4 regions of the Pantoea sp. Lij88 genome follow, and region 2 is predicted to be linked to each of the others. Evidence: predicted binding sites of a transcription regulator. Region 2 holds the regulator's gene; each other region holds the start of a gene.

Region 1 (4,233 bases), 1.5 Mb from region 2:
ATCGCTTTTTTACCCGCCAGACGGCCGGAACCCTGATAGCTCTCTTCGCCATGATCGGGCTGGGGCTGCATCGCGGCCGTGCTGCCTGGCCACGTCTGCTGCTGCGCGGCAAAAGGGGGTTGTGGACGCTGAGTGGATGACATGACTTTTCCTCCGTAAAAATGAGACAACCCTGCCAGGGCATCGGACCCTGACAGGGGAGGGATTAAGGTTTGGGTGGTGTAACGCCGTCGATCTGTTCTGACTGCGCACCGGAACCGGGACGGGCATTGCCGAGCACCGGTTCATCACCCAGAATATCGGGCTGCTGTTTCGCGCTGAACTGACCATGACCATCGTAAGCCGGGCCACTGCTCCAGCGACCTTCCGGCAGCGGTTTATCCAGCGAGGTATTCAGGCAGTAGTAAGAGTGCTCCTGCGCTTCATGTTCCTGCGGGAAGCTGTTCGGGATCGGCAGCGACGCGTTCAGTCCGCCCATCTCTTCGATCACGGCCAGCCACTGCTGCTGGTGCATGGTGTCACGGGCGATCAGGAAGGAGAGGAAATCCTTCATGCCTTTGTCTTCGGTCATGTTGTAGAGGCGGGTAGCCAGGACGCGACCGGTAGCTTCTGCGGTGACGTTAGCCAGCATATCGGCGGCCACGTTGCCGGAGGCGTAGATGTGGCTCATGTCGAACGGCATGCCGTTGGCGTTTACCGGCATCGCAGCCAGACCGGAAGAGAGGATGTGGCGTGGGTTCATGCCGCCCAGAATGGCATTAACCACCGGATCTTTGGCTGACGCTTCCTGGTAAGAGAGCGGTGCGCCTTCAAGGTTCAGCGCCACGGCGTAGCCCAGCATTTCGATATGGCTCAGCTCTTCGGTGGCGGTGGAGATCAGCAGATCCCGAATCCGCACATCACCTCGCGCGCCCATCGCCTGGAAAAAGTATTGCATCGCTACACGAATCTCACCTTCGACGCCGCCGATGGCCTGCTGTAACAGCATGGCAAACTCTGGATCGGGCTTCTCTACACGAACCGGGAATTGAAGTTTTGATGAATGATGAAACATAGTTATTTTCCTCGTCTGTGTTTGCAGTAGATGCAGGAAAAGCCTGGACACAGATATCGGATAAATAAAGCGAAACGAGAGCAATTAACCGGGATTTGCGGTCAAATAAGCGGCAAAAGAGGTGATTTCCGGAGCTATATCTGGCCCGGCAGAGCAGGCAATGCGGGAGATAAGAAAGAGAGGAGTGATTCAGAGAAGCAGAAACAAAAAAGCCCCTTAAAAGGGGCTGATTCCGTACCGGAAAAGCATCCGTGCTAATTCGCGTTCCGTCATATCAGACACAGGTTTTTAGCTTTCGCTGGTGGCCGTTGCACGCTGCAGAACATGTTCCAGCGCCTGACGGTAAATATCCTGCTTAACCACGTCACGCTCGCTCTCCAGGCGGTGAATCAGGCCCAGCACAATGTCTTTATCTGAGACATGCGATTTTGAATGGGCAAGTTCAGCGTGGACCGCCGCGATAACCTCTTTTTCGGTGGTCAAAGCGGTGCCAGAGTTCATGAAGTAATCAGAAATCTGAGACTCTGTATTCATCGTTGTTTGCATGTCAGGCCTCATAAGAAATTGGGGGAGAATGCGTCGATTCAGATCCGGTTGTCGGCTGACGCAAAAAAAATGCATCTGAAGGTGGAAATCCACAACACCTTCAGATGCGGTGCAAAGCACCTTTCGTTACAAGTGATTGAACATCACGAGACAAAGTTATACAAGAATTGCAAAGTTGTACAATGAAATTTGACAAAATTTAACTGGTTGGTGGTGTATCAGAAATGCATGTTTAAGGTGTACAAAGGGATTGTTGCCGATTAAGTCATTAAATACAGGACGTTGAAGTTATTTTCAGGGCAATCAGGGTTTTCAGATGAAAAGGCAGAGAGTTTTGCTGATGACACCACAAAGCGCTAAAACGGCTTTTTTTGGGGCATTCCTGCAAAAGCTGTACAGGTTTTAGCGCAGAAAAAACGCATAGTGCAACAGTACTGCTGCAATCCTGGCCGTCTGACAGCCTGCGTCGCATAATTCACTTCCCACGCCTGATGCAGAAGGCTAAGGTTGAGCCCTTACTCATCACAAGGAAATGATCATGGTTCACGACTATTTCGCGATTCCGCCTGCGGGCGTGACGCAGGAACAACATAAACGTTCAGTGGCTGTGGCAGCTGCGCTGTCAGTGGCAAAGGAGTCCGTCAGTGCCTCTACGTCGGCGACTGGCTCAAAAACCTCCTGGGACCTGCAGGCTGTGGCGAATGAAATTGGTAATCTGGCCGATGCGATTCAGGATGCGCTGGAGAGTGACAGCCAGGCCTGACCACTGACCCGCAGCGCCTGAGGCGGGGCAGGTCTGGAAAGTGGCAGCGTTCAGGAGCCGGTCATGTCCGGCAACCGGACGCTGCCAGAAAGTCGCTTATTCCACTGCAGGCGGCTCATATTTAATATATTCACGCAGGACATCATGGATGGCCTGATTATTGCCTTCCTCCAGCCCCCGTTCGGCATATTCTTTCGCCAGCGCCGCCAGCACATCGTCAAATTTCCCTTTGTAATTGAGATTATTCAGCGCTATTTGCTGGCCGAGTATCGCTTTTAATACCGTGGTCTCAACCTTCAGCTGCGCGACGGCTTCTTCCAGATGTTTGATTCGATCGTCGTCTGCCATAACCCCTCCATGCTTAAAAAAAGCAGAATAACCAGCCCGCGCTGAATATTCAAACCTCCGCGATGGCCAGAGGGGCGTTGTCAGATTTTCCTTAAGTCAGAATAATCAGCGGCTGAATTTATAAGGTCAGCTACTGGAAGAAAAAAACGCGGATATTCCCGTGCTGCGGCAAAAGTAACCCGTTTCCGCTTACTCTGGCGGCAATGCGAAAAAAGCGGTTAAAAAAAAGTGCATTACCATCAACCCCTTCGCTTAAAAAACTTTTCTGTGACTTGATTAAAAGAGGGATTAGCTATTACTGTATTTATATACAGTAATTTGAAAAAGGAGTGATATTATGGAATTCATTAAACCTGCGGACATTCGCGCCGTTATGCCGTTACCGCTTTATATCGAACGTGTGCCCTGTGGATTTCCCTCCCCGGCGCAGGATTATGTCGAGCAACGTATCGATCTCAATGCGCTGATGGTTCAGCACCCCAGCGCCACCTATTTTGTCCGGGTCAGCGGTGAGTCGATGATTGAGGCGGGCATTAACGATGGTGACATGCTGGTGGTCGACAGCTCCCTCACCGCCTCACACGGCGACATCGTGGTCGCCGCCGTCGATGGCGAATTCACCGTTAAACGTCTCCAGCTTCATCCCTGCCTGCAACTGATGCCGATGAACAACAAATTTAAACCGATCGCTATCCAGACCGAAGATGCGCTGGAGGTGTTTGGCGTGGTGACCTTTGTCATTAAAGCGACACACTGATCATGTTCGCGCTGGTCGGTGTGAACTGCTTTTATGCCTGGCGCTGTCAGACACCGATGTGAGTGATGAGAAGCGTGGGCTGATTCGATGCTATTCATCTGCAGGATGTGGCGCGAGTAAGGAGATCTGATCTCAGGCCATACCAATAAAAATCGCTGTTCCGACGCAATACACTGCCGGAACAGCGGGCGAAGCGTTCCCTGTAAAGACAATCAGGCTGCAGACGCGGCCAGCGTAATCCGTTCTAACGGACCGACGATAAACAGATACGAAATCAGGCCAATGAGTCCCATTGAACCGACATATAAAATGGCGAAGTCGAACGACTGGGTATTGGCGAGAATCACACCGATAACCAAAGGGGTCACGATGCTTGCCATATTGCCGCACATGTTAAATACACCGCCAGCCAGACCCAGAACGTCCTTCGGTGAAGTGTCGCTGAGTACGCACCAGCCCAGGTTACCAAATCCTTTTGCAAAAAAAGCCAGGCTCATCGCAGCAATAACGACAAATTCTGAAGAGGTGTAGTTGGCGATGATAATCACACAGGAGAGTAACATGCCGCAGATGACAGGCAATTTACGCGCCATGGTCAGGCTACAGCCGCGTTTGAGCAGCCAGTCAGAGAAGACCCCACCCAGCAGGCCGCCAGTGAAACCCGCAATGGCCGGAATACTGGCCACAAAGCCAACTTTCAGAATTGACATTCCTTTCGCCTGGTACAGATAAGTCGGGAACCAGGTCAGGAAGAACCAGGTGATG
Region 2 (4,233 bases):
TCCTGACTCACGTCAGTCAGCAGTTGTGGCAGCTCATCGGTCTGCCAGCGCAGGAACAGTTCACTCTTCAGCATTGGATAGATCAGGCTTACCTGACGCAGCAGTTCTGCTTCGGTCAGCGTCTGATGCTGCTGAACAATGGCGGCAATCAGCGACGGCATCACCAGCATGTGATGAATGTTGTTGCGATAGTAGGTCATCAGCACTGCCTGCTCACGCGGCAGAATGATGATGTCGCCAATGCTGTCCTTTTCACTCTCAAACTTATTCATACCCAGGGCATGATCCAGCAGCGCTTCCGCGGAGAGATCGGGTACGGTCGCGTTTGGCGAGTAAGGCACATTGCGCAGCAGCTGGGTATAGCACTCCAGCTGTTCAATCAGCTGTTCACGGGTTAGTGAGCGCTGACGTGACGCCAGCAGCGCCGTGACACAGAGGTTCATGGCGTTGGCCGCGCCCGCTTCATTAATACGCACCATCAGACTGGCCGCGATATCATTGACGGTCGGCGTTAACCAGCTCGGACGCTGCGGCTCAATCGGATCGATCGCATCGCGCCATTCCGGTACCCGTTTGTTGAGATAGTTGACCAGCGGCAGCGGCTCGCCAAAGTTAACGTAACCCTGACCGAGATTGCGCAGCTTGCGTAAGCCACGCACCATCTGCATGAAGCCCTCTTTCTCTTTTGCCGCACCGCGCAGTTCTTTGGCGTACGTACCCACTTCCATCACATGCTCATAGCCAATGTAGATGGGTACCAGCGTGATCGGACGATTACCGCCGCGCAGCATCGCCTGCAGCGTCATGGCTAAGGTGCCGGTTTTAGGGTCCAGCAGGCGACCGGTACGTGAACGGCCTCCTTCGACAAAGTACTCAACTGAATAGCCGCGGGTGAACAGCTCGCCGAGATATTCGCGGAACACCGTGGCGTAGAGCTTATTGCCTTTAAAGGTACGACGAATAAAGAAGGCGCCCAGACGACGGAAAATCGGGCCGGCTGGCCAGAAGTTGAGATTGATACCGGCTGCAATGTGCGGCGGCACCAGACCCTGATGATAGAGCACATAGGAGAGCAGCAGATAATCCATGTGGCTGCGATGGCAGGGCACATAGACAATCTCGTGGCCATCCTGCGCCAGCTGACGAACCTTTTCGCCGCCATTGACGTTGATGCCCTGATAGAGACGACTCCAGAGCCAGCCCATCACACGGTCGGTGACGCGAATGGCTTCGTAGGAAAAGTTTGCAGCGATCTCCTCCATCATCTCGACGGCGTTCTGCTGCGCTTTCTCATGGGAGATTTTTTTGCTGCGTGCTTCATCTTCAACGGCTTTTTCAATCGCTTTGGATTGCAGCAGACGATTAAACAGATCCTGACGCGCCGGTAAACGCGGGCCAATTGCCGCCAGTCGCTGACGGGCAAAATGGATGCGTGCCACACGAGCCAGCTTCTGAGCAATCGACTTATCCGTACCGTGTTCCGTGGCCATGCGGCGCAATGAGACGGTCGGCGAGAAGCGGACGAAACTGTCGCGTCCATGCCAGATCACGGCAAAGAACTTCTGCACGCCGTTCAGCAACCGCAGATGTGGCGTGGGTTCGCCCTGAACTTCACGTCCTGGTGCGCGGCCAAACATCACGGTGACCGGCAGCATTTGAATATCGAGCTTAGGGTTATTGCGATGCAGGTCCAGGTAATCGTGAAAGATTTTTACCGATTCCACGCTGGGCACAAAATAGGGGAAGACGCGCGGGCCATCATGGATAAATACGTGGCGCGGCAGCAGTGAACCATCAATCTCCAGCGGAGAAAGCGGGTCGGGCAGATGATGCCGCAGACACTGTGCGCGTAAAGTCAGTAAGTCGGCCTTCGAATCGTAAGGCAAAACATACATAATAGGTCGGGTCGGATCCAGACCATGTTCAGACACGGGATCGGCCGGAATGGCCTTACTTTTTACCAAAAACGACAGTGGTAAATTAAGCAATTTGTAATAGAGTTTACGCCAACCTGACATAGACAACATGAAGCCTCTTGTTAGCAAAGCGCCGCAAGCATAGCAGAAAGTGCAGCGAAGATCTGTGGTGGTGCCAATTGCACGCAGCCCAGACATTGACGTCAATCCGATGAAAGGGTTCCCACATCATGGCAAATAATGCCACCGGACTTATCAGAATAGTAAAAGCCGCAGGTTACTCATGGCAGGGACTGCGCGCCGCCTGGCAACATGAAGCGGCGTTTCGCCAGGAAGCACTGGCTGCGCTGGCCGCTATTATTATCGCGTGCTGGCTGGATGTCGATGTGATCTCCCGCATCCTGATGATTGGGGCGGTGGTGCTGGTGGTCATTGTCGAAATCCTCAATAGTGCCATTGAAGCGGTGGTTGACCGCATCGGTCAGGAGCACCATCCCCTGGCGGGCCGGGCAAAAGACATGGGCTCGGCGGCGGTACTGATCAGCATCATACTGGCCCTGTTTGTCTGGGTCGCGCTGCTCTGGACACATTTGCGATAAGCCTTCCATAACGCGCCTGAGGGCGCGTTTTCCCTGACAATCGGTTTCCATTTCGCCAATACCTGTATATACTCACAGCGACTGTATAAACAACCAGGGGGCGGGATGAAAGCATTAACCAGCAGGCAGCAGCAGGTCTATGACCTGATTCGCGACCATATTTCTTCAACAGGCATGCCGCCTACGCGTGCAGAGATTGCCGCGCAGCTGGGCTTCCGTTCGCCAAATGCGGCAGAAGAGCATCTGAAAGCGCTGGCGCGTAAAGGCGTCATCGAGATCGTTTCCGGTGCATCGCGCGGCATTCGTCTGTTAATGGAAGAAGAGGTTTCAGAAGGGCTACCGCTGATTGGCCGGGTTGCTGCCGGTGAGCCGATCATGGCGCAGGAACATATCGAAACCCACTACAAAGTGGATCCGGGCCTGTTCAAGCCGTCTGCCGATTTCCTGCTGCGCGTCAGCGGAATGTCGATGAAAGATATCGGGATTATGGATGGCGACCTGCTCGCGGTACATAAAACCCAGGATGTGCGCAACGGCCAGGTTGTGGTTGCCCGCATTGATGATGAAGTGACCGTTAAACGCTGGAAAAAGCAGGGTGCTATCGTGCATCTTCTGCCGGAAAACAGCGATTTCGACCCGATTGTTGTCGATACCCGTGCACAGTCGCTGACCATTGAAGGTCTGGCAGTGGGCGTGGTGCGCAACGGCGAGTGGCTCTGATTCTGAGGGCTGCGTGCATTCGCCTTTTCTGATGCTATTCTGTCTGCCCTAATTTTGTCGCCTGCTTAACGGCAGCGACACTGAGCACGGAACGGCGAATGCGCTTTATCACGGCAACGGATAAAAATCTCTGGCGGCTTGCGCTGCCGATGATCCTTTCAAATATCACCGTTCCTTTACTGGGAGTGGTCGATACTGCAGTTATTGGTCATCTCGACAGCCCTGTCTATCTTGGCGGGGTTGCGGTCGGGACCACAGTGACCAGCTTCCTCTTTATGCTGCTGCTTTTCCTTCGAATGAGTACCACTGGCCTTACGGCGCAGGCATTTGGTGCGGGCGATAAAGCCGCTCTGGCACGCGCGCTGACGCAGCCGCTGATTATTGCGCTGCTGGCAGGTGTACTGTTCATCGCTTTGCGTTATCCGATTATTCAGCTGGCGACCCATCTGGTTGGCGGCAATCCTGATGTACTGGAACAGGCGGCGCTGTTTATTCAGATTCGCTGGCTCAGTGCGCCTGCCACCCTGGCAAACCTGGTCATACTGGGCTGGCTGCTGGGCGTGCAGTATGCACGCGCGCCGGTGATCCTGCTGGTGGTGGGCAATCTGGTGAACATCGTGCTCGATCTCTGGCTGGTGATGGGGCTGCACTGGGGTGTCGCGGGGGCGGCAACCGCCACGGCGCTGGCGGAGTACATCACGCTGATCGTCGGCGGCATCATGGTCTGGCGGGTGTTAAAGCTACGCGGTATTTCGCTAAGCCTGCTGAAGCAGAGCTGGCGCGGTGACAGCGGACGGCTGCTGCGACTGAACCGTGACATCATGCTGCGCTCTCTGATGCTGCAGCTCTGTTTCGCCTCCCTGACCGTGCTGGGCGCGCGACTGGGTCCGGACGTGGTGGCGGTTAACGCGGTGTTGCTGATGTTCATTACCTTCACGGCCTACGCGCTGGATGGCTTTGCCTACGCGGTTGAAGCGTTTGCCGGCGAAGCGCACGGC
Region 3 (4,233 bases), 1.0 Mb from region 2:
TTTCCAGACCGGTGATCAGCACCGGGTTCAGGTTGGCGCGTGCAGCATAAACGGCTGCGGTATAACCCGCTGGGCCGGAGCCCAGAATGAGTAACTTACTGTGTTTGGCCGTACTCATGCGTTCCTCAGTTTCATTCGGCTGACATAACCTGCGATTGTAGGGAATATCCGGCGACAATGACAAGGCTTAGCCAATTTTGTTAACGATAGCTGCAAACGGCGTAGACGATGAGCGGCGTTTTTGCCTGGCCAATGCGCCAAAAGGGGGCAAAACTCGGGCTGAACGGGTGCAAAAGTGGAAAAATACTCATTTAAAAACAGATACCCAGCGGTCTGTCTGGCATCTTGTCCTGAATTTGGTGATTTTACTTTGACAATCGCCTGCGCTTTTGCGAAAACATTATCAGAAGCGAATAACATTTATCGGAACAAAACAGGTTTTCCTCGCCTGTTTTGCACTTAACGCCGAATAAAAGCAGCCTGATATGGATAATGACGCATGATGTGGACAGACAACATGCGTCATATCGATAGGAATCAGAACACAGGCTCTGTTAGCTCACTTCAAAAATGCCCCGAACAATGAGCGTTTTCAGGGCGTGGCAGGTAAAGGGAAGGAATTAAGAGAGACAATAATAATGGTAGACAATAAGAAACGCCCCGGGAAAGACCTCGACAGAATTGACAGGAACATTCTGAATGAACTTCAGAAAGATGGTCGCATTTCAAACGTAGAGCTTTCCAAACGCGTGGGCTTATCACCTACGCCATGTCTTGAGCGCGTGCGTCGTCTCGAACGTCAGGGATTTATTCTTGGCTACACCGCGCAGTTAAACCCGCACTATCTGGATGCGTCTCTGCTGGTATTCGTTGAGATTACTCTGAATCGTGGTGCGCCGGATGTGTTTGAGCAATTTAACGCCGCTGTGCAAAAACTTGAGGAAACTCAAGAGTGTCACCTCGTTTCCGGCGATTTCGACTACCTGCTGAAAACGCGCGTACCTGATATGTCTGCCTACCGTAAGCTACTGGGTGAAACCCTGTTGCGCCTGCCGGGCGTAAACGACACGCGAACTTATGTGGTGATGGAAGAGGTCAAACAGAGCAATCGACTGGTGATCAAAACTCGCTGATGCGGGGCAGGTGCAAAACCTGTGAGATTTCGGTACACTCCTGTGAATTCATACAGGATCAGCGTCGGGCTTGCCCGACGCTGTTGCTTCTTACTTTACAGGCACCTGGAGAGTCCTCTTGAGCCAGGAATATACAGAAGATAAAGACGTTTCGTTACAATCGCTGAGCAGTGGACGTCGTCTGCTGGAAGCGTTGCTTATTCTGGTGGCGCTGTTTGCCATCTACCTGATGGTTTCACTGGTCAGTTTTAACCCTTCCGACCCGAGCTGGTCGCAAACGGCCTGGCATGAACCTATCCATAATATCGGCGGCAGCGTCGGTGCCTGGCTGGCTGACACCTTACTCTTCATTTTTGGTGTGATGGCGTACGCCATTCCTCCTGTCATCCTGGGTCTGTGCTGGATTGCTTTCCGTCAGCGCGATAGCCAGGACTATTTTGACTACTTTGCCGTCGGGCTGCGCTTAATTGGCGTCCTTGCGCTGGTGGTGACGACCTGTGGTATGGCGGCGCTGAACGCCGATGATATCTGGTATTTTGCCTCGGGCGGCGTGATTGGCAGCCTGGTGAGTAACGCGATTGCCCCCTGGTTCAGTCCGGCTGGTGGTACGCTGATGCTGCTCTGCGTATGGGCGGCGGGCATTACCCTTTATACCGGCTGGTCATGGCTCACCATTGCAGAAAGAATCGGTGGCGTGGTGATGGGCGTGCTGACGTTTGCCAGCAACCGTTCGCGTCACGATGAACCCTGGCAGGAAGAGGATGACGAGCAGGACGCGCATGAATACGTGGATGTCCCTCAACTCCATGCTGCGGATCAGGATGATGATGTGCTGCTTTCTGCGCCACGTGCAGCCGCTGCAGCGTCACAGCCGGATCCGTTGCTGGCTAAAGCGGCGGCAGCAACCAGTGCTGCGGTAGCGGCGACGGCGGAAGCTGCAGAGGTGACTCTTGCACCCGCTGCTTCTGAAACGCCTGCGCCTGCCGCTGTTGCAGCACCGGCTGCTGCGGCGTATACGGCATCTGCTCCAGTTGCGCCAGCATCGCCAGCACAACCAGCAGCTGCACCGAGCGCGCCTCCATCCTATGGTGCAACAACTGCTCCGACTCCGGCGCAGAGTGCTCCAGCGCCTGCGGCCGCACCACCGCTTTATCACTTTGAAATGCCGGACGAAGCCCCGGCTGCGCCCTCGTTCAGTGCTTACGACGATGACGAACCTAAAATGGGTAACTGGCGTGACGCATCAGCGATCCCTGCGGCTCCAGCCGCTGCGACCGCCGCTGCTGCTGCAACAGCCGCAACGGCAACGACGCGTACTGCACCTGTTTTCGACTTAGCTCCTGAAACCAATCTCAATCCACAGGTTAAGCAGGGTATCGGACCGGCGCTGCCGCGTCCGAATCCGGTAAAACTGCCTACCCGTCGTGAACTCGCCTCTTATGGCATTAAGTTGCCTTCTCAGCGCATGGCTGAAGAGAAAGCGAAAACGGGAGAGAGCGAAACAGCCCCGACCGGAGCAGTTTCTACAGCACCGGATGCTGAAGAGGCGCTGCAGCAGGCTGAACTGCGTCAGGCTTTCGAGTCTGAACAGCAGCAGCGTTATGGCACCAGCTGGCAGCAGGATGAGGAAGATGAGCAGGATGCGCAGCAGCAGGATGCACTGGCGCGTCAGTTCGCCGAGCAGCAACAGCAGCGCTATGAGCCAGAAGTAAAAAAAGAGCCGGTATTCAATATCGATACTGCCTCAGCGTTTGATTTTTCACCGATGAAAGATCTGGTGGATGACGGTCCTTCTGAACCGTTATTTACCATTGCTGCGACGCCAGAACCGGACGCCCCGGCGGTTTCACACGAACCGTGGCAGCAGGTGAGTGAGGTTTCAAGACCTCAGGCAGCCGCTCAGGTTCCTGCGCCTGCCAGCTTTGCCCCGACAGAGCCTGTCTATAGTGTGCCTTCAGAACCTGCAGAGCCGGTGTATGCTGCGCCTGCAGCGCCCGCTTATAGCACACCAGCGGCACCACAGGCTCCGGCTTATTCTTCGCCTGCTTATGGCGCGCCAGCTGCGGCGCCGGTTCAGCCGGTTGAAGAGGCGAAACCTTCACTGCATGACAGCCTGATTCATCCGTTCCTGATGCGTCATGAGCAGCCGCTGGAGAAACCCTCCACGCCACTGCCTTCGCTGGATCTGCTGACCGCTCCACCTGTCGAGGAAGAACCGGTTGATATGTTCTCGCTTGAGCAGACTGCCCGCCTGGTCGAATCACGCTTAGGTGATTATCGCGTCAAAGCTGAAGTGGTTGGCATCTCGCCTGGCCCGGTTATCACCCGTTTCGAACTGGACCTGGCACCAGGCGTGAAAGCAGCGCGTATTTCGAACCTGTCGCGCGATTTAGCGCGTTCACTCTCGACGGTCGCAGTGCGTGTGGTGGAAGTCATTCCTGGCAAGCCTTACGTGGGTCTGGAACTGCCGAACAAACATCGTCAGACCGTCTATCTGCGTGAAGTGCTGGATTGCCCTAAATTCCGCGACAACCCGTCTCCGCTGGCCGTGGTGCTGGGTAAAGACATTGCCGGTCAGCCGGTCGTGGCCGATCTGGCGAAAATGCCGCACTTACTGGTTGCCGGTACCACCGGTTCCGGTAAATCTGTGGGCGTAAACGCCATGATTATCAGCATGCTCTACAAAGCGACGCCGGAAGAAGTTCGCTTTATCATGATCGATCCGAAAATGCTGGAGCTGTCGGTCTATGAAGGCATTCCGCACCTGCTGACCGAAGTCGTCACCGACATGAAAGATGCGGCGAATGCGCTGCGCTGGAGCGTCGGTGAAATGGAGCGTCGCTACAAGCTGATGTCGGCGCTGGGCGTGCGTAACCTTGCAGGTTACAACGAAAAAGTGGAACAGGCCGAAGCGATGGGTCGTCCGATTCCTGATCCGTTCTGGAAACCGGGCGACAGCATGGATATGACGCCGCCGGTTCTGGAAAAACTGCCTTACATCGTTGTGATGGTCGATGAATTTGCTGACCTGATCATGGCAGTGGGTAAAAAGGTTGAAGAGCTGATTGCGCGCCTGGCACAGAAAGCCCGTGCCGCAGGC
Region 4 (4,233 bases), 890 kb from region 2:
GCCGCTGCTGGTGGGCGAAAACAGCGATGCGATGGCGCTCTCTCAGCGGCTGGCGGACGCGGGCTGCTGGGTCAGCGCGATCCGGCCGCCCACCGTGCCGCCGGGAACGGCCCGTCTGCGTATTACCCTGACGGCGGCACATCGCACCGAAGATATCGATCGGTTACTGGAGGTGCTGCATGACGCTGCGGGTTGATAAGCAGGCGGTTGCACGCGCCTTTGGCCGGGCGGCCAGCCATTACGACGCCCATGCTGCGCTGCAACGGCTGAGCGGCGATGCGCTGCTGGCACGCGCACCGGCTCACAGCGGGCTGCAGCTGCTGGATGCTGGATGTGGCACCGGCTGGTACAGCAGGCTGTGGCGCGAACGCGGCAAACAGGTGACGGCACTCGATCTCTCTCCGCAGATGCTGCAACAGGCGCGGGACAACGACGCGGCGCAGCACTACCTGGCGGGCGACATCGACGCACTGCCGCTGGCGGATAACAGCTTTGACCTGGTGTGGAGCAACCTGGCGGTGCAGTGGAGTGAGGATCTGCCCGGCGCGCTGCGCCAGTTCCGGCGGGTGCTGCGGCCCGACGGCACACTGCTGTTTTCCACGCTGGGCGACGGTTCGCTGCAGGAGGTGCATGAGGCCTGGTCCCATCTGGATGCGTTGCCGCACGCCAACCGCTTTCTCAGCGAATCGCAGATTGCAGCGGCCTGCCACGCAGAGCAACTGCGCTGCAGCTCAGAGGTGGTGACCCTGCATTTCCCCGATGCGCTCAGCGCCATGCGATCCCTGAAGGGGATCGGGGCGACCCATCTGCATCAGGGCCGCGACGGGCAGAGAGTCACCCGACAACGGCTTAATCAGTTAGAGGCGCACTGGCCGCGCGATCGGCACGGCTATCGCCTGAGTTACCATTTAATTTACGGAGTCACGCTTTCATGAATCGGTTTTTTATTACCGGCACCGACACCGAAGTCGGGAAAACGGTTGCCAGCGGCGCACTGTTGCAGGCGGCCACCGCAGCGGGCTTTCGCAGTGCGGGCTATAAGCCGGTGGCGTCAGGATGTGAGATGACGCCAGAGGGGATCCGTAACAGCGATGCGCTGGCCCTGCAGCGCTTCAGCAGCGTGCCGCTAAGCTATCAGCAGGTGAACCCGCTGGCGTTTATGGAGCCGACCTCGCCGCACATCGTCAGCGCGGAAGAGGGCAGGCCGATTACGCATCTGGCGCTGTCGGCGGGTCTGGCGGCGCTGGAACCGCTGGCAGACTGGATTCTGGTCGAGGGCGCGGGCGGCTGGTACACCCCGCTGTCAGAGACGCACACCTACGCGGACTGGGTGGTCAGCGAAAAGCTGCCTGTGATTCTGGTGGTGGGAATAAAGCTCGGCTGCATCAATCACGCGATGCTCACCGCCGAGGCGGTGCGGGCGCGCGGCCTGCCATTGGTGGGCTGGATCGCCAACACGGTCGAACCGCCGGGTAAACGCTATCAGGAATATCTCACCAGCCTGAAAAACCGACTGCCTGCGCCCTGTCTGGGCACGATTCCGTACCTCACCGATGCGGCGCAGCAGGCGTCCTGTGGGCAGTATCTGACGTTGCCGGAGTAAGTCTCAGGCGACCGTCAGCCATTTATCGACGGTGTGATCATCCAGCTGCTCCATGCTGCCCTGCGCCACATTGCGGCCGCGGTGCAGCAGCAGGAAATAGTCCGCCACGCGACGGATCAGCGACAGGCGCTGCTCCAGCAGCAGGATGGTCAGCCCGTAGTCGAGGTTAAGGCGGCGGATCAGGTTGCCCATCTCCTCTTCCAGCCACGGCGACATCCCGTCGGTCGGCTCATCCAGAATCAGCAGTTTGGGCTGCAGCACCAGCGCGCGCGCCAGGGCCAGCTGTTGCTGCTGATCGATCGGCAAATCGCCGCTGCGCTGCTGGCGCAGTGAGTAGAGCGCCGGGAACAGATCGAACACCATTTCGGGAATAGCGCGATGGCGATCGCGCTGGCTGGCGCCCGCCAGCAACGCAATCAGCAGGTTATCTTCCACGCTCATCTGGGTGAAAATATGGCGGCCCTGCGGCACATAGCCAATTCCCATCTGCGCCCGCTGCTCTGCCGGTTGCAGCAGCAGATCTTCCGGCGGGGAACCGTCCTCTTTCCAGGAGATCGAGCCGCTGTTAATCGGCAGTCTGCCCATGATGCAGTTCACCAGCGTGGTTTTTCCCATACCAGGGCGGCCCAGAACGCCGGTGCAGGTGCCAGGCGACAGATCCAGGTCCACATCCCACAGAATATGGTTTTGACCATAAAATTGATTTACCGAACGTAGACTCAGCATCTGACACTCTCCTTCCCGATCATTAGCCTGATTGCATCCGCTCTCTGTCGTCTGGCAAACAAGTCATCAGCAACGGCAGCCTCGCCATTGCAGCACAGTGCGCGTGACGCGCGGTGACGCCAGTGAGTCCTGCAATTCCCAGGCCAGATCTAAAAACGGACCTGATTTCTGCCGGAATGCGGGATTTCAGGGCTAAAAGGTGAGAAAAACTTATCAATTCTCCACGGTGGTCACGACGCTGCACTTTTGCAGTGCCTCAGGGCGCTGTTTCTGGTGCAGACGTGCTGTGAAGAGGCAACAACTCTGATTAAGAATCGTAGTGGAATGGCGGAAATTTGCGCACTGCGCCAGGCGACAGATTAAAAATGCAGAATATTCCGTCAGCAGCCGCTGCGAAATTTAACGCAAAAAAAATTATTTTCACGGTGAGGGAAGGGCAGGGAAAAATTATACACAGCTGATGGCGGCGGGGCTGCCATCACTTATCCACCATTCCTGTGGATAACCTTGTGCATTAGGTAATGAAAACCAGTTGGAAGCGAGGAAATACGCGGCCTGGTAACATAATGACGAGAATCTGGCCTTATAGGCTTAAATCAATAAAATCAGTTGGTTATCAAAAAACAAGCCTGCGAATTATCTGTCAGGTAACCGAACTGTAATTTTGTGACGGTCTATTGACAAATGTTAAATCTGATCCCTGCCTGGGGATAACATTGCGCAACGACCTTTGCACCCGTGTGACCCGATTGCAGGGGTGAAAAGTACCCTGGTGCTGGCGTTAACAGTGCATCATTACTGTTTTTATATCCAGTATTATTTTCTGGCAAAATCACCATAGCAGAGTAAAATAAGTGCCTGCCCGCCGACTTCTCCAGCAGGAACCGCATTCATGACCAAAGCTTTTAAACTGAATTCCGCCTTTAAACCTTCTGGCGACCAGCCTGAGGCGATTCGTCGCCTGGAAGAGGGGCTGGAGGATGGACTGGCCCATCAGACCTTATTAGGCGTAACCGGCTCCGGGAAAACCTTTACCGTCGCCAACGTCATTGCCGACCTCAATCGCCCGACGATGGTGCTGGCACCGAACAAGACGCTGGCTGCCCAGCTCTACGGCGAGATGAAAGAATTTTTCCCGGATAATGCCGTCGAGTTTTTCGTCTCTTACTACGATTACTATCAGCCTGAAGCCTATGTCCCGAGCTCCGATACCTTTATCGAAAAGGATGCGTCGGTGAACGAACACATCGAACAGATGCGTCTGTCGGCCACCAAGGCGCTGCTTGAGCGGCGCGACGTTATCGTGGTGGCGTCGGTGTCGGCGATCTACGGTCTGGGCGATCCCGATCTCTATCTCAAAATGATGCTCCACCTGACCCGCGGCATGATCATCGATCAGCGCAGCATTCTGCGCCGCCTGTCAGAGCTGCAATATACCCGCAACGATCAGGCGTTCCAGCGCGGCACCTTCCGCGTGCGTGGCGAAGTGATCGATATCTTCCCGGCAGAGTCGGACGATATTGCGCTGCGCGTCGAGCTGTTTGACGAAGAGGTTGAGCGTCTGTCGCTGTTTGACCCGCTGACCGGCCAGATTGATTCGGTGGTGCCGCGCTTTACCATCTACCCCAAGACGCACTACGTAACGCCGCGTGAGCGTATTCTGCAGGCGATGGAAGATATCAAAGTGGAGCTGGCGGACCGTCGCCGGGTGCTGCTGGAGAACAATAAGCTGCTGGAAGAGCAGCGTATTACCCAGCGTACCCAGTTTGACCTGGAGATGATGAGTGAGCTGGGCTACTGCTCCGGCATCGAGAACTACTCGCGCTACCTCTCCGCACGCGGACCGGGCGAAGCACCGCCAACGCTGTTTGACTATCTGCCCGCTGATGGCCTGCTGGTGGTGG

The links. The regulator LexA, encoded in region 2, represses DNA repair genes until DNA is damaged. The targets are predictions, from matches to a motif close to TNCTGTATGTACATACAGNA.
Region 1: the regulator LexA is predicted to act here: its motif matches at 3,008-3,027, upstream of umuD (translesion error-prone DNA polymerase V autoproteolytic subunit).
Region 3: the regulator LexA is predicted to act here: its motif matches at 1,172-1,191, upstream of PU624_RS16320 (DNA translocase FtsK 4TM domain-containing protein).
Region 4: the regulator LexA is predicted to act here: its motif matches at 3,126-3,145, upstream of uvrB (excinuclease ABC subunit UvrB).

Annotation. Positions count from the first base shown of each region.
Region 1 covers NZ_CP118269.1:2,204,309-2,208,541, reverse strand. The annotation lists gene PU624_RS14085 (glucose 1-dehydrogenase) at 1-143, opposite strand, end outside; gene PU624_RS14080 (manganese catalase family protein) at 206-1,054, opposite strand; gene PU624_RS14075 (biofilm development regulator YmgB/AriR family protein) at 1,343-1,588, opposite strand; gene PU624_RS14070 (hypothetical protein) at 2,139-2,363, shown strand; gene PU624_RS14065 (hypothetical protein) at 2,460-2,711, opposite strand; gene umuD (translesion error-prone DNA polymerase V autoproteolytic subunit) at 3,049-3,468, shown strand; gene PU624_RS14055 (MFS transporter) at 3,681-4,233, opposite strand, start outside.
Region 2 covers NZ_CP118269.1:3,708,554-3,712,786, reverse strand. The annotation lists gene plsB (glycerol-3-phosphate 1-O-acyltransferase PlsB) at 1-2,018, opposite strand, end outside; gene PU624_RS21225 (diacylglycerol kinase) at 2,147-2,515, shown strand; gene lexA (transcriptional repressor LexA) at 2,621-3,235, shown strand; gene dinF (MATE family efflux transporter DinF) at 3,334-4,233, shown strand, end outside.
Region 3 covers NZ_CP118269.1:2,675,501-2,679,733, reverse strand. The annotation lists gene trxB (thioredoxin-disulfide reductase) at 1-118, opposite strand, end outside; gene lrp (leucine-responsive transcriptional regulator Lrp) at 639-1,133, shown strand; gene PU624_RS16320 (DNA translocase FtsK 4TM domain-containing protein) at 1,252-4,233, shown strand, end outside.
Region 4 covers NZ_CP118269.1:2,816,587-2,820,819, reverse strand. The annotation lists gene bioF (8-amino-7-oxononanoate synthase) at 1-196, shown strand, start outside; gene bioC (malonyl-ACP O-methyltransferase BioC) at 180-935, shown strand; gene bioD (dethiobiotin synthase) at 932-1,603, shown strand; gene PU624_RS16970 (ABC transporter ATP-binding protein) at 1,607-2,329, opposite strand; gene uvrB (excinuclease ABC subunit UvrB) at 3,222-4,233, shown strand, end outside.